Pseudophaeobacter arcticus DSM 23566: one gene and its partners. The protein of the gene in region 1 interacts with the protein of each later gene in a pairwise test. Links are inferred from orthologs where the notes say so. Each region holds a gene or a part of one and is shown in the gene's direction. Other genes may lie near its edges.

Region 1 (6,822 bases):
TATAAGGGTGGGTCATCTAAGCGTGAGAGAAAGACCGATGGACCTGACAGACTGGATGTTCACCCTCTACCCATATGCCAAATCGCTGCACATCATGGCGGTCCTCAGCTGGATGGCGGGTTTGTTCTATCTCCCACGGCTGTTCGTGTATCACGTGGAGCAGGCTGAGAAGGTTCCTGAAAGCCTGTCGATCTTTGTGACCATGGAGCATAAATTGCATCGGTTCATCATGCGCCCGGCAATGATGGCGACCTGGGGGGCAGGGTTGTTCATGGCAGCGACCCCTGGATTGGTTGATTGGGGCTCTGTGTGGCCCTGGAGCAAGGCTCTGGCAGTGATTGGCATGACCTGGTTCCACTATTGGCTTTTGATGCGTCAGCGGGACTTTGCTGCAGGAAAAAACAAACTCACAGGGCGGCGCTACCGGATGATGAACGAAGTCCCGACGCTTTTGATGGTGGTGATTGTGGTCTCGGTGATCTTCAAGTTCTGACCCATGCGCCTGCTGGCCGCTTTTGCAGGCGCACAGAGCGATGGTAAGCCACTGTGAGAGGGTTTGACTTACGAAGTCTCACCCCCTATGTATGGCCTCCAACAGGCCCGTCCGGGCCCTCGTGTTCTCCGAACTTGATAATAATCGCTCTCCCCAAATAGCCGGGGCAAAAAGGCCATATGTTAATGACCGTCGAATCCCTCAATCTTTCTGATCTCAAGGCGCAAAGCCCAAAGAACCTTCTTTCTATGGCTGAAGAGCTGGAGATCGAAAACGCCTCGACCATGCGCAAGGGCGAGATGATGTTCCAAATTCTGCGTGAACGCGCAGATGAAGGCTGGGAAATTGGCGGTGATGGCGTTTTGGAAGTGTTGCAGGATGGATTCGGTTTCCTCCGTTCGCCCGAAGCCAACTATTTGCCGGGTCCGGATGACATCTATGTTTCGCCGGAAATGATCCGCAAACATTCGCTGCGCACAGGGGATACCATCGAAGGCCAGATCAAGGCTCCGCTGGAGGCAGAGCGCTATTTTGCCATGACCAGCGTCACCAAGATCAACTTTGAAGATCCTGAAAAGGCACGTCACAAAATCGCCTTTGACAACCTGACGCCACTGTATCCGGATGAGCGTCTGAAGATGGAAATCGAAGACCCCACGATCAAGGATCGCTCGGCTCGGGTGATTGACCTGGTTGCCCCTATTGGTAAAGGTCAACGTTCGTTGATTGTGGCGCCGCCCCGTACGGGTAAGACGATGATTCTGCAGAACATCGCCAATTCGATCGAACAGAACCACCCAGAGTGCTATTTGATCGTTTTGCTGATTGATGAACGGCCTGAAGAGGTCACCGATATGCAGCGGTCGGTCAAAGGCGAGGTTGTCTCCTCCACCTTTGATGAACCTGCGACACGCCACGTTGCGGTGTCTGAAATGGTGATCGAAAAGGCAAAGCGCCTGGTCGAACATAAACGAGATGTTGTTATCTTGCTTGATTCGATCACAAGACTTGGTAGAGCTTTCAACACTGTTGTGCCCTCTTCTGGTAAGGTTTTGACCGGTGGTGTGGACGCAAACGCCCTGCAACGCCCCAAGCGATTCTTTGGGGCTGCCCGGAACATCGAAGAGGGTGGCTCGCTCACCATCATCGCGACCGCGCTGATCGACACCGGCAGCCGAATGGATGAGGTGATCTTTGAAGAATTCAAAGGGACTGGTAACTCTGAACTGGTTCTGGATCGTAAAATTGCCGATAAACGGGTGTATCCTGCCATCGACATCCTCAAATCTGGTACCCGGAAAGAGGAGCTCTTGGTGGACAAGGGCGATCTGGCCAAGACCTTTGTTCTGCGGCGGATCCTCAACCCGATGGGCACCACGGACGCTGTCGAGTTCCTGCTGGGCAAATTGAAGCAAACCAAATCCAACGCGGATTTCTTTGATTCGATGAACACCTAAAGCGCAAAGGCCAGCTATAGAGGAAGGCCAAGATGGACACGATCTTTGCACTGGCCTCCGCACAGGGGAAGGCTGGGGTTTCAGTCATTCGCATTTCTGGCCCTCTGGCATTGACCGCAGCCAATCAGATTTGTGACCGGCCTCTGCCTGCAAAAGGCCGGGGGCTGCGCTGCCTTTTGGATTTGGACGGCACGCATCTGGACGAGGCTTTGGTTCTTAGCTTTGCCGCGCCGGCCAGCTTTACCGGCGAAAACATTGTCGAGTTTCAGGTCCACGGCAGCACAGCCGTGGTTGCTGCTGTTCTGAACCGTTTGACCAAAACCCCTGACCTTCGTCTGGCAGATCCTGGTGAATTCACCCGGCGTGCATTGGAAAATGGCAAACTGGACTTGGCACAGGTCGAAGCCCTGGCAGATCTTATTGATGCCGAAACCGAGGCGCAGCGGAAGCAGGCTCAGGTGGTTCTGTCTGGTGGTTTGGGGCAGTTGGCCGAAAGATGGCGGGTGGATCTGATCAGGGCAGCCTCGCTGATCGAGGTGACCATAGATTTTGCCGATGAAGACGTCCCTGTGGATGTCACACCCGAGGTGACATCCCTGTTGAACGCGGTCGCCCGGGACCTACAGGCAGAGACCGAAGGCGTCAAAATTGCAGAGCGCATTCGAGACGGCTTTGAAGTTGCAATCATTGGCGCGCCTAACGTTGGAAAATCCACTCTTCTCAATATGTTAGCAGGTCGCGAAGCGGCAATCACCTCAGAGTATGCCGGTACGACGCGTGATGTGATTGAGGTACGAATGGATCTCGGTGGGCTACCTGTGACGCTGCTGGATACCGCCGGCCTCAGAGATACCGACGATCATGTTGAGGGCATTGGAATCGAGCTTGCCCGTAAACGCGCCGAACAGGCCGATCTTCGTGTCTTTTTGGTAGAACCGGATGAGGCGATTGATCTGGATATGAAGCCCGGTGATATTCGGCTTCGGCCCAAGGGCGATATGCGGCAGGATCCGGATGGGTCTATTTCTGGGAAAACAGGGCAGGGCATAGATCGCTTGGTTGCCCATATCTCCGATACATTGAAGGACCGATCCACTCAGGTTGGCGTTGCAACCCGGACACGTCACCGCGAGATGATGCTGGCCGCCTTGCACAGCTTGAACGAGGCTCAGCTTGTTTTGAAGCGAGGATCGGAGTTTTATGAAATAGCAGCTGAAGATATCCGCTCGGCTGTGCGATCCCTGGAAATGCTTGTAGGTCGCGTTGGTGTCGAGAATCTCCTTGATGAGATTTTCTCCAGTTTCTGTCTTGGAAAATAAGGAGTGTTTCACGTGAAACATTCAGATTTTGATGTCGTTGTCATTGGTGGAGGTCACGCCGGGGCCGAGGCAGCTCATGCTTCGGCGCGCATGGGCGTTCGGACGGCGCTCATCACGTTGACACGCGATGGAATTGGCGTGATGTCCTGCAACCCGGCCATTGGTGGTTTGGGTAAGGGGCATTTGGTCCGTGAGATTGACGCCATGGACGGAGTTATGGGGCAGGTGGCTGATCTTGCCGGCATTCAGTTCAGACTACTCAACCGCCGCAAAGGCCCCGCAGTCCAGGGCCCACGTGCGCAATCTGATCGAGGCATCTACCGGCGAGAGATGCTGAATCGTTGTGAATCGCAGGAAAACCTCAGGATCATTGAAGGCGAAGCCACAGACTTTCTGATGCAGGGCGCGCGGGTTTGCGGTGTGGTGCTGTCGGACGGAAGTGAAATTCACAGCAAGTTTGTGATCCTGACCACGGGCACCTTCCTTCGGGGGGTAATCCACATTGGTGATGTGTCAAAGCCCGGTGGCAGGATGGGGGACCGACCTTCGGTCAAGCTGGCGGAGCGGTTGGACAGTTTTGAACTGCCAATGGGTCGACTGAAAACTGGTACGCCACCGCGCCTGGATGGGCGTACGATCAACTGGGACATTCTGGAAGGCCAGCCTGGAGATGAGGATCCGACCTTCTTTTCTTTCATGACCAAGGCATTGTCCGCCAAACAGGTCGTCTGTGGTATCACCCACACGAATGAAAAAACGCATGAGATTATTCGGGAAAATCTTTCCCGATCCGCCATGTATGGTGGACACATAGACGGTGTTGGCCCTAGATACTGCCCCTCTATCGAAGACAAAATTGTTCGGTTTGCTGACAAAACCTCACATCAGATCTTTCTGGAGCCAGAGGGCGCCACAGATTTTACCGTCTATCCCAACGGAATTTCCACCAGCCTGCCGGTGGATGTACAGGAAGATTACGTTCGTTCGATCGTCGGGTTGGAAAAGGCCGAGATTCTTCAGCCGGGATATGCGATTGAATATGACTACATTGATCCACGGTCGTTATCACTGGATCTATCACTCAAGGATGTTCCGGGGCTATATCTAGCGGGGCAGATCAACGGAACCACAGGATATGAGGAGGCAGCGGCGCAAGGTCTGGTTGCCGGCCTGAGCGCTGCCGCCAAATGCCGGGATCAGGAACCGGTGATGTTCGGCCGCGCCAATAGCTATATTGGTGTGATGGTCGATGATCTTACGACGCATGGGGTTACTGAACCCTACCGAATGTTTACCTCACGGGCCGAGTTCCGCCTGTCGCTGCGCGCTGATAATGCAGATCAACGGCTAACGCCCCTTGCTATCGAAGCGGGTTGTATCTCTGAGGAGAGAACCACAGCTTTCACTGAAAAGATGGACCGCCTGGACGCGACGCGGACCAGCCTGGAAACTACGGTCTTCACACCAAAACAAATTTCCGAAGCGGGCATCCATGTTAATCAAGATGGCAACAAGAGAACGGGCTTTGAAGTTCTTGCCTTCCCAGATGTGTGTTTCGAAGATGTAATTGCTTTGCTGCCGGAATGTGAGGAGGCCGATGTTGTGACACGACGGCAGTTGGAGCGGGATGCGCTATATGTGCATTATATCGCGCGCCAGGAAAAAGAGGTTGCAGCGGTTAAGCGTGATGAAGGTCATGTAATCCCTGATGATTTTGACTACACATCCATCGAAGGTCTCTCTGCGGAGTTGCAACAAAAACTGTCTGTCGCACGACCGGGAACCCTGGCAAAGGCCAGTCGTATCAATGGGATGACCCCAGCAGGGCTGGCGCTGGTTCTGGCTCGGCTGCGAAAGAATATGCGTTCACAGGAGAAACTTGGATGAACGATAGAGCTTTGCTGGACCAGTTGAATGTTTCACGTGAAACAATAGAACGGTTGGAAAAGTTCGAAGAGGTTCTGCTCAAGTGGAATCCGCGAATCAATTTGGTGTCCAAAAATAGTCTCCCAGATCTTTGGCGGCGGCATATCGTCGATTCGGTTCAGGTTTTTACCTGTATCGAGGATGCGGGGGAATCATGGCTGGACATCGGGAGTGGCGGCGGCTTTCCGGGGATTGTTGTTGCTATCATGGCTGCAGAATCTTCACCACAAACCAAGGTTACTCTGATCGAAAGCGATCAGCGTAAATCGGCCTTTCTGCGAACGGCAGCACGGGAATGTGGTGTGCCAATTTCTGTGTTGACCGAACGGATCGAACAGGCTGCTCCGCAGAATGCTGGCATTTTGTCTGCTCGCGCGGTTGCTGATCTTGATACGCTTCTTGAATTTTCACAGCGCCATCTTGCCGAAAACGGCACAGCTGTGTTTCCAAAAGGGGCAAACTGGAAAAAAGAAGTGGATAAGGCTGCTCAGAGATGGAGATTCGATGTCGAACCAATTACAAGTTTGACTGAGACTGAAGCAGTTATTCTTAAGATCAAGGGAGTCACTCGTGCCTGATTTATCCCGCCCGGATGGGCCTCGAATTATCGCGGTTGCAAATCAGAAGGGTGGGGTGGGTAAAACAACAACAGCAATCAACCTCGCCGCAGCCTTGGTTGAAACCGGGCTGCGGGTTCTGGTGGTGGATCTGGACCCGCAGGGCAATGCTTCTACCGGTTTGGGAATCGATAGTGCTGACCGTGATGCCACTACATATGATCTGTTGGTAGATGATGCGCCGCTAAATGAAGTGATTCGCACTACAGAAATCGAAGATCTCTGCGTAATTCCAGCAACTGTGGATCTTAGCTCGGCTGATATTGAGCTTTTTGCCAATGAAAAGCGGAGCTTTCTGTTGCATGACGCGTTGCGGCAGACGGCAATGGACGAATACGATTGGGACTATGTGCTGATCGACTGCCCACCTTCGCTTAATCTTTTGACCGTTAACGCGATGGTTGCCTCCCATTCGGTGTTGATTCCATTGCAGAGTGAGTTCTTTGCGTTGGAGGGGGTTTCGCAACTGCTTCTCACCATTCGTGAAGTGCGGCAATCCGCCAATCCTGACCTGCGGATTGAAGGGGTTGTTTTGACTATGTTTGACCGGCGCAATAATTTGTCGCAGCAGGTTGAACAGGACGCGCGGGACAACCTGGGTGAGTTGGTTTTCCAAACCAAAATTCCGCGTAATGTGCGGGTCAGCGAGGCACCATCCTATGCTTTGCCGGTGCTCAACTATGATAGCAACTCTCTGGGGGCAAAGGCCTACCGTGCTTTGGCTGCAGAGTTGATATCAAATAACCAACCAGTCGTGGCGTGAGAGCGGAGTAAAAAATGTCAAACACCAAGAGAAACAAACCCCGCGGATTGGGCCGTGGCCTGTCTGCCCTGATGGCGGATGTAAATTCGGAACCGGTCAGCACAGAGGTGCAAGCGGCCCGAAATGCTGAGGTTTTGGTGCCGATTGAGAAGGTGATCGCCAATCCAGACCAGCCGCGTCGCCAGTTCCTGCAGGAGGATCTTGATGATCTGACGGCATCGATCAAGGAAAAGGGGGTTTTGCAGCC
Region 2 (6,735 bases), 3.7 Mb from region 1 along the record:
GTGGGCTGCGACCTCGAGATGGGTAGGCGGCAACCCTTGCAGATAGCGCCCGTAAGCCATGTCAAAACCCTGCTCCAGCCTCCGCGTGAAGCCCCTGGTGTCAAACAGGGGCGCAGAGCGACGATTGCGCTGCAGTTTGCTGCGCAGAGCGGCAAGCGCGTCCGGGTCATTGGCCAGCTCCAGAGCGCGGGCTTCGTATTCGGCGGCGGATTTGGCGATCATTTCCGGCAGCCCCACGGCGCTGACCAGGCTGGCGCCAACCCGCGAGGCAAACTGACGCCCCGGCAGCGTCAGGACCGGCAGCCCGGCCCAGAGTGCATCGCTGGCTGTTGTATGTGCGTTGACCACAAAAGTGTCGAGAAACAGATCCGCAGCCCGGTGCCGGGCCAGATGCTTTTCCTGGCTGACGCGGGGGGCAAAGATCAGACGGTCAGGATCCTGGCCGCGCTCTGCGGCTTCCCGGCGCAAATTCTCCTTGGAGCTGTCGCTGCACTCCAGCAGCCAAAGAACACTGCCCTCAACCTGGTCAAGCAGACGCATCCAGATGTCAAATTCCGTCGGCGTGATCTTGTAGCTGCTGTTGAAGGAGCAAAAAACAAACCCGGTGCTTGGCAAGCCACAGTCCTTGCGGGTGTACTGCTGGCCTGACAGCGGGCGTTTGTCGTCATTGACCTGATAGCTGTGCGGCAGGCGCATGAGATGTTCTTCGAAATAGCGCTCGCTGCCGGCAGGGCAGGTGACGTGATCCCCAATAAAGTAATCTATGGCGGTACTGCCCAGGGTTCCTGGAAAGCCAAGGTAGGACATGTGCAGTGGGGCCAGGCGATTGGCAAACAGGGTTGTCCGGTTGTTTCCGGTAAAGCCCTTCAGGTCGATGGCGATGTGCAGCCCATCTGCGACCACCTGCTTTGTGGCTTCGGCATCAGAAAGCTGGCTGATGTCCTTAAAGCTGGTGACGGCCTGGCTGACGCGGCGGCGCATGGCATCCTCGGGCGCCGGATCGTAGGAATAGGCTATGATGTTAAAACGATTTTGATCATGGGCTTCAAACAGTCCGGCCATCAGATGCATGGTGGCGTGATCATGATAATCGGACGAGAAATAGCCGATGCGCAGCCGGTCCGGGCGGTCTGTTCCCAACAGGTCATCAGGCAAAGGCTTTGCAGGCGTTACCTTGGGAAGAAGCGTGTTTGCATAGGCCTGGGTCCGCAAACGCAAAAGGTCTGGGTTGTCCTCAAACGTGAGACAGGCAAAGGCGGAGCAGGCCTTGCTTGTCAGCCCAAGCTGCCGGCGAACCTGTTGGTATTCCTCCACCCAAGTCCAGTCATTCAGATGTGCCTGGACGTGCAATTTATCGGCACGGACCCGATCGTCGCCAGGGCTGGCTTCAAGTATTTTCTCGAATCGCTTGATCGCCGCCTGTTTGTTCCCATCCAGAGATTGCAGCTGCGCCAGGTTATATTGGGCGCTGCTCAGCTCTGGGGCAAGTTCGGTGGCCTGCTCCAGCAGGGCCTTTGCCTGCTCCATGCGGCCATCCCTTAGCAATACTGTGCTGTAGTTGAACAGAATTACCGGGCTTTGGGGCGCCAGTTTGGCGGCTTTTTCCAACAGCGGCTCGGCCTCGGTCAGACGGCCCAGATCCGTCAGCGTGTTTGCCATATTGTTCAGGGCGCTCAGATCATTGTCATCCAGCGAAAGGGCCTTGCGGTAGAGCGCCAGGGCATTGTCTGTTTGCCCCTGTGCGCGGTGAACATCCCCCAGCGAGGAAAAGACAGACGGATCCTTCGGGTTCAGCTCGCAGGCCTTGTTCAGACAGGTTGCCGCTTCATCCAGATTTTTTGCCTTGAGATGACATTTGCCAAGGGTGCTCCAAAGAAAACCGGATCTCTTGTGGCTGCTGAGAAGAGCAGCGCAGGCGCTTGCCACCTTGGCGTAATCGCCGCGGTCAAAAGCAGTAGCCAGCTGTTGTTGCTGTTCCAGAGGAGGGTTGAGATCTTGCATTATCTTTTTTTGCAAGCTGGTAAACGCCGCTTGAGCGCGCGCATTTTTTGGAAACTTGGCGAGAATGTCACCATAGATCCTGGCGGCGTCCGCGTGTTTCTTTTTCCGTTCCAGTCGGTTTGCTTTGGTCATGGATACAGCGATATTCATGGAATCCTATCTCATAGTCACGCACAGAGCAGCCGGTCATCGTTCTGAGGACTTTTGGGCCGCGTTCTCTAACGCTATGCCAAGGGAATTAAGATTGAGTTTCGATAAACTGATCCGGCATCTGCGTCCGGTGCGGGATCATTTCTGGGCCGCGGAAAATGGTTTACTGGCGCAAGGGAATTGTTTTCCCGTCCCAGCCCGCCTAGGCTGGCCAAAACGATAGCAGGCAGACACGATGAGCGAGCAATCTCCAAACCCCTATGTGGGCTTGCCGGAAACGGCCTTCTGGAAGCGGGCGGTGGCGGCGCGAAATCCGCTTGAGATTTCGCAGCTGTGGCGTCCCAAATTCCCGGTGGCGCGCAAGCATAAGGTGATCACGGCGGGATCCTGTTTTGCGCAGCACTTCAGTCGTGCGCTGGTTGCGCGCGGCTATGGCTGGCAGGATGCAGAACCGGCGCCAAACCTGCTGAGCGAAGATCAGGCCCGTGCCTATAACTACGGGATCTTTTCGTTTCGCACCGGCAATATCTACACCGCGCGCATGTTGCGGCAATGGCTGGGCTATGCCTTTGAAGGCGAAGAGCCCCCGGTGGAGTGCTGGCAGACGGAAGGGCGGTTTTATGATCCGCTGCGCCCGGGGATTGAGCCAGATGGCTTTGTTGATATGGCCGAGCTGCAGGCCTCCCGCAGTGCAACGCTGGCAGCGATTCGCACGGCGGTCACCGAGGCGGATGTTTTTGTCTTTACCATGGGGCTGACGGAATGCTGGCGCGACCGGGAAAGCGGTCTGGAATATGCCATGTGTCCCGGCACCCTGGCCGGCCGCTTTGATCCTGACCAGCATGAATTTGTGAACCAGAGCTTCATCGGTATTCGGCGCGATATGCGGGCGGCTTTGAAAATCCTGCGCCAGGCCAATCCCAAACTGAAGGTGCTGCTGACCGTCTCGCCGGTGCCGCTGACCGCAACCGCCTCGGGGGAGCATGTGCTGACGGCGACATCACATTCCAAATCGGTTCTGCGGGCCGTAGCGGGTGAGCTGGCGGCAGAGTTCAGCCATGTCGATTATTTCCCGTCCTATGAGATCATAGCCCACCCTGCCTATCGGGGCATGTTTTACGCGCCCAATCAGCGCAGCGTGGTGGCGCAGGGGGTCAACCATGTGATGGAGAGCTTCTTTGCCTGCCAGAGTGAGGCCTTCCCCTGGCTGGCGCGCAAATCCAAACGTGGCGGGCAGCAGCCGGGCGACAGCAAGACCGCAGCTGCCAATGCCCGGGCGGTCAAATGTGACGAGGAGTTCCTGGATGCCTTTGGATAAGCCAAGCGCGGGCAAGACACCCAGCAAAAGCAGCAAGACCACCAAAGCCACACCCGCGCGGGGCCTGCGGTTCTGTGTCTTTGGCGACAGCCATATTGCCTGTGTCAAACATGCTTTGGATGAGGGGCTGCTGGATCTGAAGGGGATCGAGCTGGAGTTCTGGGGTGCACCGGGGCCGCAGTTTCGCGATCTGCACCTGGAAGAGGGGCGCCTGGTCGGGACCAGCGCGGCAGCCCGCGACAGTCTGGCAAGGATCAACCCGGCACGCAGCGCGGCGCTGGACCCGCAGGACTTTGACGGCTTTTTGTTTATTGGCTGCCGACTGCGCAGCTCTGAATTTCTGGTGCCATTGCTGGCCAGCCAGCCTGGATCTTTGGGCTATCTGAGCCAAGCAGTGCGTGATCTGATGCTGCCACGTTGGCTGGAAGGCTGCCGCTGGTACCGCGCGGCGCGCGAATTTGCCAAGCAGCGCCCGGTGTTCTTTTCCCCGGCAGGGTTTCTCAACGATGGGATTGTCAGCGAAGATGAGGTGGCCCGGACAGTCAACATCGAGGCGACACAGGCCGAGCGGGATGTGATCTGGGACCAGATTGCCAAAGCGATGGAAGAGGACAAGATCCAGCTGATCCGCCAACCCGAAGACACGGTGACCCGTGGTGGGTTGACCCGGGCCGCGTTTGCAACCAGCCTTGGTGATCAGGGGGATGACAGCGTACATAAGAACGGTGCCTATGGGGCATTGATCCTGAATCAGGCGCTGGGCGCGTTGCGCGCGATGCAGAAATAACCCTAGGGCTTGAATTCGGGCTCTGTTGGCGTTAAATGCCGCAGACCCTGCTAGCAGAGAGACACAAGGCACATGGCCACACTCAATCCCGTTCAGTTCATCCAGCAAGTCCGTGCCGAGGTGAGCAAGGTCGTTTGGCCTACCCGTCGCGAAGTTCTGCTGACCACAGTCATGGTCTTTATCATGGCGGCTTTGACGGCCGTGTTTTTTGCCCTGGTTGATGTTGTGATCCGCTTTGGCCTGCAAAACCTGCTTGGCATGTTTGGCTAAGCGTTCAAAACTGTGCCAGTTGGGGCGGCCTGAAATGGCGGTCTGTGACCTGTCCCAAATCTCTGGCCAGACCTGCGGGCACCGCGTCCGCACAAAACCGGACCCGGCTCTTGATCTTGCCCCCGTTGGCGGGTAGTTGAGCCAGAACCTCTGACGTGGGCGTGCGGCGAATCGTGTTGCGCGCCGATTTTTGTTAAAACGCTTGATGTGTTTGACGGGATCACGGCAGAAATCATTTTTACTGACGGCGTTGATTTTCTTTCGCGCGGCAAAACTAAGGACGGTCAAGTTCATGGCGAAACGGTGGTATTCGGTCAGCGTTCTTTCGAACTTCGAAAAGAAAATCGCAGAGCAGATTCGCACCTCGGTTGCCGAACAGGGGCTTGAGGATGATATCGACGAGGTCCTGGTTCCCACCGAAGAGGTGATCGAGATCCGTCGCGGCAAAAAAGTCTCGACCGAGCGTCGCTTTATGCCCGGCTATGTGCTGGTGCATATGGAAATGTCCGACCGGGGCTATCACCTGATTTCCTCGATCAACCGGGTTACCGGCTTCCTCGGCCCGCAGGGGCGTCCGATGCCAATGCGCGACGCCGAAGTCCAGGGCATCCTGGGTCGCGTCGAAGAAGGTGTTGAGGCACCCCGCACCCTGATCTCCTTTGAGATCGGTGACCGGGTCAAGGTCAACGACGGTCCGTTTGAAGACTTCGACGGCATGGTCGAAGGCGTTGATGACGAGGCGCAAAAACTCAAGGTTTCGGTCTCCATCTTTGGCCGCGAAACCCCGGTCGAGCTGGACTACACCCAGGTCACCAAACAGAGCTGATCGCTCTCATTTTTCGAATTCAAGAAAGCGCCGCGAAGCCCCAAGCCTCGCGGCGTTTTTTTGTTTGTGGGAACGGCAGCTGAGCGGGACATTGCGGACCTCAGATAATCCCGTGCTGCTTCAGCAGTTCCTGTTCATCGCCAGACACCCAGCCAAAGACTTTCGCGGTGCCGTTCAAGACTTGAACGAGATAGTGGACATCGAAGTCGATGTCCGTCTCGGGCAAATCGTCTCGGGAATAGGTTGCGGTCCAGGAGACGTGGGCCACGCAATGAAGATCGTCTATTGGAGACAGCCGAATATCGCGTTTTCGCATCTGCCGAGTGCCGATTTCTCTATAGTTCTGATAACCTTGAACCATCGCCTGAATGAGTGTTTCGTCATTTTTCCCTGCCATAACACCGGCAGGAGTAGCCGCGATAAATTCAGAAGCGTAGAGTTCTGAGACCTCTTCCTTGTCGAAGTCGTCAGCCAGAGAACGCTTGAAGAATTCCTCGTATCGTTCGAACAGCTTATGCACTTCTTGTTCCACAGACTTGGTCCTCAACGGCAGAATGGTCCGGTGAACATCGCACCGATCGCGCCATCGAACAACGACTTCAAAGGGCTCAGAGCGGGCATTGGCTTTCGTCAGTCGCCCCACTTGCCAGCGGACCCATTCCCCTGTAAGTGCCCCCAATCGTCTTTGGGCGAGATTCTCTCGTGGGAGATTCGGAGATCGCGATCTTCGGTCGGACCACGCAACACCAAACCGGATGGGACGCGTCTCATTCTCCGTTGAAAGGACAACCACATGGCTAAGAAGCTTGTTGGTTCGATGAAACTGCAGGTTGCTGCAGGTCAGGCAAACCCATCTCCACCCGTTGGCCCCGCATTGGGTCAGCGCGGCATCAACATCATGGAATTCTGCAAGGCGTTCAACGCCAAGACCGCAGACATGGAGCCAGGTGCGCCTTGCCCAACCGTGATCACCTATTATCAGGACAAGTCCTTCACCATGGAAATCAAGACGCCACCTGCGTCTTATTACCTGAAGAAGGCTGCCAAAGTTAAATCCGGCGCCAAGACACCTTCGCGTGAAACCGTTGGGACCGTAACCGCTGCTCAGGTGAAAGAAATCGCCGAAGCAAAGATGAAAGATCTGAACGCCAACGATATCGAAGCGGCGATGAAGATCATTCTGGGTTCTGCCCGCTCTATGGGCATCGAGGTGAAGTAAGATGGCAAAGTTCGGAAAACGTACACGCGCCGCGCGCGAAGCAGTCGCTGGCAAAGCCAACCTCACCGTTGCTGAAGCCGTTGCTCTGGTCAAAGCCAATGCAACCTCGAAGTTCGACGAAACCGTTGAGATTGCTCTGAACCTCGGCGTTGACACCCGTCACG
Region 3 (6,911 bases), 2.2 Mb from region 1 along the record:
GCTGCCCCCCAGTGTCCATCTGTGGCGCGCCATGGTGGCCTGGCTGGGCGGGTTGCTGATGTGGATCTCGGCCTCTGCGGTTCTGGCGCCCTTGTCGCTGGGCGGCTTTGAGGTGACAGCCCGCGGTGAACCCGGCGGTGGGAGCGCGGCGCACTCGCAGATCCAGGATGTCGATCCCAAAAGACGCCTGATCGAGATCGCCCTGACGCTTGGTCCGGTCTATGCCGGGCTTACGACCGTGCTGTGGATTTTGCTGATGATCACCGGCGAGACGCCTCTGGTTGGGATGGGGCATGCGATGTCGATCCTGGCCACCTCCGGTATTTCCGCCGTCGGCGGTGTTGAAAATGCTGCCAGTGGCATTGGTGGCGAAATGGTAATGTTCCTTTTTATGTTCTTTGCCCTCTCCCGCCTGACCTTTTCTGATGACACCGTCACGGTTGGTTCTGGTCGATTGGACAAGGACCCCGAATTCAGAACCGGGTTGCTGATTATTGTTGGGATGCCGCTTTTGCTGATCCTGTGGCATTGGTTCAGAACCTTCGAGGTTGGTGCCCATAGCGAGCCGGTTCAGGCGCTCAGATCCTTTTGGGGCGGGCTTTTTACCGTCATGTCCTTTTTGTCGACCACCGGTTTTGAAAGCGCCGATTGGCAAACCACGCGGGAATGGTCCGGGCTGCAAACCCCAGGCATGATCCTGCTGGGGCTTTCGGTGATTGGCGGCGGCGTGGCGACCACAGCCGGCGGTGTGAAACTGCTGCGTGTCTATGCGCTTTACCTGAATGGCATGCGCGAAATGGAGCGTCTGGTCCATCCTTCATCGGTCAGCGGAGAGGGCAGTGGCAATAAGCGGATACAAAGGAATGGCGCCTTTGTTGCTTGGATATTTTTTATGCTGTTTGCCCTGTCTCTGGCGCTGATCTCGATTGCGCTGTCGGCCGTCGGGAGCGATTTTGAACATTCCCTGATCCTGGCCATTGCAGCGCTGTCAACCACCGGGCCACTGACCGAAATTGCCGGCAATGCGCCTATTGTGCTGACCAGCCTGGCACCTGCGGCAAAACTGATCCTCTGCTTTGCCATGGTGCTGGGGCGGCTTGAGACATTGGCGATTATCGCGCTTTTGTCTCCAAATTTCTGGCGCAGCTAGGCAATCGTGGCAAACCTCTGTGTGTGTTGGGTGTTTTTCGGCTGGAAACTGTCAAAATCTGCGTCCATAGTCGTAAGTAATATGGGACGCTGGTCCGCAGCGTGCCGCAAGAACAAAGGCGAGAGATATTAATATGGCTTCGGACAGACAGAATTTGCAGGATGCATTCCTCAATCACGTTCGCAAAACCAAGGTTCCAGTGACAATTTTCCTGATTAACGGGGTCAAACTGCAGGGTGTCATCACCTGGTTTGATAATTTCTGTGTGCTGTTGCGTCGTGATGGCCAGTCCCAACTGGTCTATAAACATGCGATCTCCACTATCATGCCGGCGCAGCCGATCAGCCTTTACGAGGGTGAAGACGCCTCTTGATGGAGCACGACAGGATCCGCACCCGCGCCTGGGTGTTACATCCGGACATTAAATCTGATCAGGGGCGCCGCCCTGCTGAACCCGCTTTGGCGGAAGGTGTTGCCTTGGCCGAGGCGCTGCCTGATCTTGACGTCATTGGCTCTACCGTTGTGCGCCTGCCAAAGGCCCATGCGGGGATGCTGTTTGGCTCGGGGAAAATCGAAGAGCTAAAAACGCTGTTGCACGCGAGCGAGATTGATCTGGTTCTGATTGATGGGCCGGTTTCGCCGGTGCAGCAACGCAACCTGGAAAAGGCCTGGTCGGTCAAAATCCTTGATCGCACCGGGCTGATCCTAGAAATCTTCTCGGATCGCGCTCGAACCCGCGAGGGTGTCTTGCAGGTCGAGATGGCGGCGCTGAGCTATCAGCGCACCCGTCTGGTACGGGCCTGGACCCACCTGGAGCGTCAGCGTGGCGGCTTGGGATTTGTCGGCGGACCCGGCGAAACCCAGATCGAGGCGGACAGGCGTGCAATTGATGACCAGTTGGTCAATCTGCGCCGTCAATTGGCAAAGGTGGTCAAAACCCGTACTCTGCACCGCGCAGCCAGGGCAAAGATCCCGTTCCCGATTGTGGCACTGGTCGGCTATACCAATGCTGGTAAATCCACCCTGTTCAATCGTTTGACCGGGGCTGATGTCATGGCCAAGGACATGCTCTTTGCCACGCTGGACCCAACCATGCGCCGGGTTGAGATGCCGGATGGGCCCGAGATCATTCTCTCGGATACCGTTGGCTTCATCTCGGATCTGCCCACCGAACTGGTGGCGGCCTTCCGGGCGACGCTGGAGGAAGTGCTGGCGGCGGATGTGATCCTGCATGTGCGTGATATCAGCCATGAAGACAGCCAGAACCAGGCCAATGATGTCGCGGCTATTCTGGCGACGCTTGGGGTCGATGAAAACCGCGCCCAGATCGAGGTCTGGAACAAGCTGGACCAATTGCCCGATGACGTGGCCGAGGCGCGCCGCCAGCGGGCTGCGCGCGAAGAGGGGATCCATGCGATATCCGCCCTCACCGGGGAGGGTATCGAGGCACTTCTGGAGGATGTCGCTCTTAAATTGGAAGGCGTGCGCCACGTTGAGGAGTTTACGCTCTCCTTTGCCCAGGGCAAACAGCGTGCTTGGCTGTTTCGACAGGACGTGGTGATCAGTGAAGAACAGGGCGAGGAGGGCTTTGCCCTGACGGTGCGCTGGACGGATAAACAAAAAGCCCAGTTCAACGCGCTGTAAACGGCGCGTCAGATGGGGCAACAGGTCGAGCGCGGGGGAAGCCTCCCTGCGCTCGATTGCATTTGGGCGCTCGTTTGCATTTGAGCGGCTCAGTCGGGCTTGGCTGCTTTGCCTTGCCGGGACAGCACATAGGCGGTGACGACGGGGCCAATCAGTTCAAAGCCGGCGGTTGTGCCAATGGCCAGAGCGGTGATCTGATCGCCATAGGCGGGCAGTTGCTCTGAGGCGGCCAGTGCCATACCGATGGCAACACCCGCCTGGGGCAGCATTGCGGCGCCGTAGTAGCGTTGTTCCTGTTTCGGGGCCCGCGCCGCCGCGCCACCGATCCAGCCGCCAATAGTCCGCCCCAGAATGCGAAGCAGCGCATAGACAAAGCCCGCGCCGCCCGCCAGCACCAGGGCCTTGGCGTCTAATGTGGCGCCGGCTAACACAAAGAAAACAATCAGAAAGGGCCATTCAAAGCTGCGGACCTCGGCAAAGGCGCGGCTGTTGTGGCGGGTGTGATTGACGATAACGGCGCCGACGGTCATGCCCGCAATCAGATAGGACAGGTCCAGCATCAGCGACAGACCGGCAGTGAGGAAAATCAGGCCCAGCGCTTCGATCCTGAGCGGTTCACCGTCGGAAAACCGACCAATCAGGAAGGCACCTGGCCAGCCGATGGCAACGCCCAAAGCGATCGAGCCACCGAGTTCATAGGCGGCGACGACCAGCGGGGATGACCCCTCGCTGGTTCCGGTGGTATCCCCAAACAGGCGCAGTGCGAGCATCGTCAGGCTAAAGGTCAAAAGCCCCCAGGCATCGTCAATGGCCACAATGCCCTTGAGCCTTTTGGTGAAGGAGCTGTCCTGACCGGATTGATCAATGACATCGTAGGTGGCCGCAGGATCGGTGGCCGTGGCCAGGGCTCCCAGCACCAGCGCCAGGGCCAGCGGCAACCCAAAGCCCCATAGCCCAAGGCTCACCACGGCCTGGGTCACCAGCACGACGCAGAGCGAGACGATAATGACGATCCGCCCATGACCCCGCAGGGTCTCCAGCGAAAGCGAGCTGCCCAGCAAAACCGCGACAGCACTGAGGGCGACAATCGCAACTACCTGATACAGATCGGTAATTGCGTCAGGCAACAGGTCAAACCCAGCCTGACCCACCACCAGGCCAAACCCCAGCAACAGCGTTACCCGCGGCAAGCGCAGCTGCCGTCCTATGCGGTCTGCGGCCAAACCGACAAAGAACAATAGGCCCATCACAATGAGTGGGGTGGCGAGGTCCTGCATGGCTGGTCAGTTCCTAGGGTTAATGGTGGTCACACCAACTGCCGCTGCGCGGGCGAGATCTTCGTCCAGCGACATCGGCACATATTCACCGCGTCGCCACAGCTGGGCCATGTCATCATAGTTGCGGGACAGGAAATGCCCTGATTGTCCGGTTGCCAGAATGAACAAGGAGCTGTCCGGGTCAGCAAAATCATATACGCCACGATAGCCCGCAGCGTGAATATTCTGAAACGGGTTGGGACCGCGGCCCGAGGTCAGCCCTCGTTGCAGGGTATTATCACCGCCGCTGGTCGACTGGCGGATATTCACAAAGAACCGCAAGACCGGAACTTTGCCCAGGGTCGCGTGGTCCTGGGTGGCCTGATGCGCATCCCCCCAGCGCAGGGATTCCAGGGCTGGACCATAGCGCTCTTCGATCCAAATCAGGGCATCATCCAGCGCCAGGCGGGCCATATCGGTGCATGTTTCCAGCGGCGCGCTTTGGCGCACGTCACACCAGCTGCTGGCCCCGTCTACATCCCGGTAGACACGTTCGATAAACAAAGGGTCCACCTGGGTGAATTCACTTGCCAGCGGTCCCAGATCATCGGTGATCAGGCGGGACTGAAGCGCCCGTAGCCAGGCGGCATAGATCAGGGGTTCAGGCAGATGTTCATTCATCTCGCCGTTCCATTCGGACAGCAGTGACAGCGCGGTCTGGCGCTGCTTGTCCCGGCTGCCATCCTCTGCGGCGCTGCCGGTGAACCACAGGTCGGCTCCAATCAGCGGCAGCAGGGAGCGCGCAGTGTAAGACACCGTATCGAGCTGGGCCTCCATGAAGCTGTCGCGGGTGTGCACTTCGCGGCTCTGCATCAGACGGCGCCAACGGTTGATCCTCTGGGTATCGCCCCAGGTATAGGATACATGGCTGGGGAACGGGCGTTCCAGGATTTTGTTGTTGGTATTGCCCAGTATTCCGCCGCGCGGGCTGATGAATTCAGGATTGGCGGCATAGGGCGCGCGCCCCAGCCAGCGGTTCACCCGCTGCCAGCCCTGGCTGGGCAGGCGGCCCTTGCTGTGATGTCGGGCGTCGCGGGCCGGAAAGGCGCCGACGGTTTTTTGGGCGATGGTCTGGCGATCTGCCAGAACCAGATTCTGCGAGGGGGCAATGAAGCCTTCCCCGGCAATAATGGCCTCGGCGACATTTGTGCTGCGCATCAGCTCTATCGCCGCCGTGAGCGATGTGTCCTGCGGGTCAAGCGCTGTCCAGCCCAGGCTGACCACATGCCCTGGCGGGGTAATGGCGGCAAGCCCAAACAGGGATCCGGGCAGAATGGGGCCGTTTTCGCTCCAGCGCAGGGTCAATGTCACTGGCGGCTCATCCTTGATTTTGATAATCGAGGGGCGCCCGGTAAACCTCTGATAGCCCTGCGGCGTGAGGTATTCCTCTGGGTTGTCCGGGTTCAGCCTTTCGATGAACAGATCCTGATCATCCAGAAAAGACGCGGTAATCCCCCAGCCCAGCTGCTCTGAACGTCCGGTCAGGATGGCTGGAATGCCGGGAATAGTACCGCCGATGACACCGCCGGTTGCCAGCTCCATGCGGGCCAAATACCAGCTGCCCGGTGCCGAAAGCGCCAGATGTGGGTCATTGGCCAAAAGGCTGCCGCCCGCAGCCGAGCGATTGGGGGCGGCAGCCCAGGCGTTGGAGGCGCCGCCAAAACCGCGGGCCGATACTGGAAACAGGCTGTCCCTGGGGGGCAGCGGCTCGGTGCTGGCATAGCGGGGCAGATCTGGGAAAAGACTGGCATATTCGGGCAGGGTGGTGATGCCCTTGCCGGGGGCGTCCGGCAGAATATCCTGCAGACGTGCAGGATCGGCAAGCGCCAGCGAGGTCCGCGCCCGCAAAACCTCATCCTGTAGGTGGTTCGATGACCGCAGCGCCATGAGTTTCATCACTGCGATGCTATCGGCTGGCTGCCAGGGGGCCATCGGCATGTTGAACAGGAACATCTCGGGGGCACCACGTCCCAGGGCGTCTTCGTTGATTTCCAGAATGCGCGCATTCACCCCGGCAGAATAGGCTTTGAGCGATCGCAGTGTCTCTTCTGACTGGGCCGAGACTGACTGCTGGGACAGCCCGTAAAGATCAAGGCGGCGCACAAGCAGATCACTGTCAATGGTGCGTCTGCCAAAGACTTCGGAAAGCCGCCCCTGGGCCGTGCGCCGCAGCACTGCCATCTGCCATAACCGGTCCTGGGCATGGGCATAGCCGAGGCCAAAATAGACGTCTTCGTCACTGGCACCAAAGCTGCCAAAAATATGCGGAACATTGGCGTTGTCGCGGATAATTTCCACCGGCGCCGAAAGACCAGGAAGAGAGATCTCTTTGTCGTATTCGGGCAAAGACTGGGCCGCGAGGTAATAGGCCAGGCCGCTGGCAATCAGGGTCAGCAGAATCAGTGTCGCAGCCAGCCGCAAGAGCCAGCGAAAAAGACGTGCCATCAAGTGCCTGTTTCCTATTATTTTATGGTTTAGCCGCCCTGTGTGCAATTGCACCCTGCCGGACCGGTGGTATGTTGTCGCCAACATAAGCCAGTTCAGAACAGGGGAAAAGCAAATGGCAAAAATCGCATTTTTGGGGTTGGGGGTTATGGGCTACCCGATGGCTGGCCATCTGAAATCCGCAGGCCATGAGGTTTGCGTTTACAACCGCACAACCGCCAAGGCCGAGACCTGGGCGCAGGCCCATGAGGGCAGCTTTGCGGCTACGCCCCGCGCCGCCGCCGAGGGGGCGGAATTTGTGCTGTCCTGCGTTGGCAATGATGATGATCTGCGGGCGGTCTGTCTGGGTCCGGATG

The links.
Region 2: the proteins of rho (region 1) and nusG interact in binary tests that used the Escherichia coli proteins (3 or more experiments, as listed by UniProt). The link is inferred for Pseudophaeobacter arcticus DSM 23566 from one-to-one orthologs.
Region 3: the proteins of rho (region 1) and hfq interact in binary tests that used the Escherichia coli proteins (3 or more experiments, as listed by UniProt). The link is inferred for Pseudophaeobacter arcticus DSM 23566 from one-to-one orthologs.

What each region holds. Positions count from the first base shown.
Region 1 is NZ_KI421507.1:3,732,456-3,739,277, forward strand. The notes cover bases 1-2,814. They hold rho (transcription termination factor Rho), read left to right. Parts: upstream 1-678; coding sequence 679-1,950; downstream 1,951-2,814. Other genes in these bases: ARCT_RS0122575 (CopD family protein), read left to right, coding at 38-493; mnmE (tRNA uridine-5-carboxymethylaminomethyl(34) synthesis GTPase MnmE), read left to right, coding at 1,983-2,814. Outside these bases: more of mnmE, read left to right, coding at 2,815-3,269; tRNA uridine-5-carboxymethylaminomethyl(34) synthesis enzyme MnmG, read left to right, coding at 3,282-5,156; 16S rRNA (guanine(527)-N(7))-methyltransferase RsmG, read left to right, coding at 5,153-5,773; ARCT_RS0122600 (ParA family protein), read left to right, coding at 5,766-6,575; ARCT_RS0122605 (ParB/RepB/Spo0J family partition protein), read left to right, coding at 6,590-6,822. UniProt on the Escherichia coli protein: Facilitates transcription termination by a mechanism that involves Rho binding to the nascent RNA, activation of Rho's RNA-dependent ATPase activity, and release of the mRNA from the DNA template.
Region 2 is NZ_KI421507.1:63,478-70,212, forward strand. Bases 3,859-6,585 are described here. They hold nusG (transcription termination/antitermination protein NusG), read left to right. Parts: upstream 3,859-4,818; coding sequence 4,819-5,352; downstream 5,353-6,585. Other genes in these bases: ARCT_RS0104395 (hypothetical protein), read left to right, coding at 3,859-4,256; secE (preprotein translocase subunit SecE), read left to right, coding at 4,329-4,526; ARCT_RS0104410 (hypothetical protein), read right to left, coding at 5,453-5,884; rplK (50S ribosomal protein L11), read left to right, coding at 6,146-6,571; rplA (50S ribosomal protein L1), read left to right, coding at 6,573-6,585. In the rest of the region: ARCT_RS0104385 (tetratricopeptide repeat protein), read right to left, coding at 1-2,001; ARCT_RS0104390 (GSCFA domain-containing protein), read left to right, coding at 2,387-3,469; more of ARCT_RS0104395, read left to right, coding at 3,456-3,858; more of rplA, read left to right, coding at 6,586-6,735. UniProt on the Escherichia coli protein: Part of the processive rRNA transcription and antitermination complex (rrnTAC). The complex forms an RNA-chaperone ring around the RNA exit tunnel of RNA polymerase (RNAP).
Region 3 is NZ_KI421507.1:1,516,825-1,523,735, forward strand. Bases 1-2,903 are described here. They hold hfq (RNA chaperone Hfq), read left to right. Parts: upstream 1-1,283; coding sequence 1,284-1,523; downstream 1,524-2,903. Other genes in these bases: ARCT_RS0111265 (TrkH family potassium uptake protein), read left to right, coding at 1-1,150; hflX (GTPase HflX), read left to right, coding at 1,523-2,794; ARCT_RS0111280 (cation:proton antiporter), read right to left, coding at 2,884-2,903. Also shown: more of ARCT_RS0111280, read right to left, coding at 2,904-4,071; ARCT_RS0111285 (penicillin acylase family protein), read right to left, coding at 4,078-6,555; ARCT_RS0111290 (NAD(P)-dependent oxidoreductase), read left to right, coding at 6,671-6,911. UniProt on the Escherichia coli protein: RNA chaperone that binds small regulatory RNA (sRNAs) and mRNAs to facilitate mRNA translational regulation in response to envelope stress, environmental stress and changes in metabolite concentrations.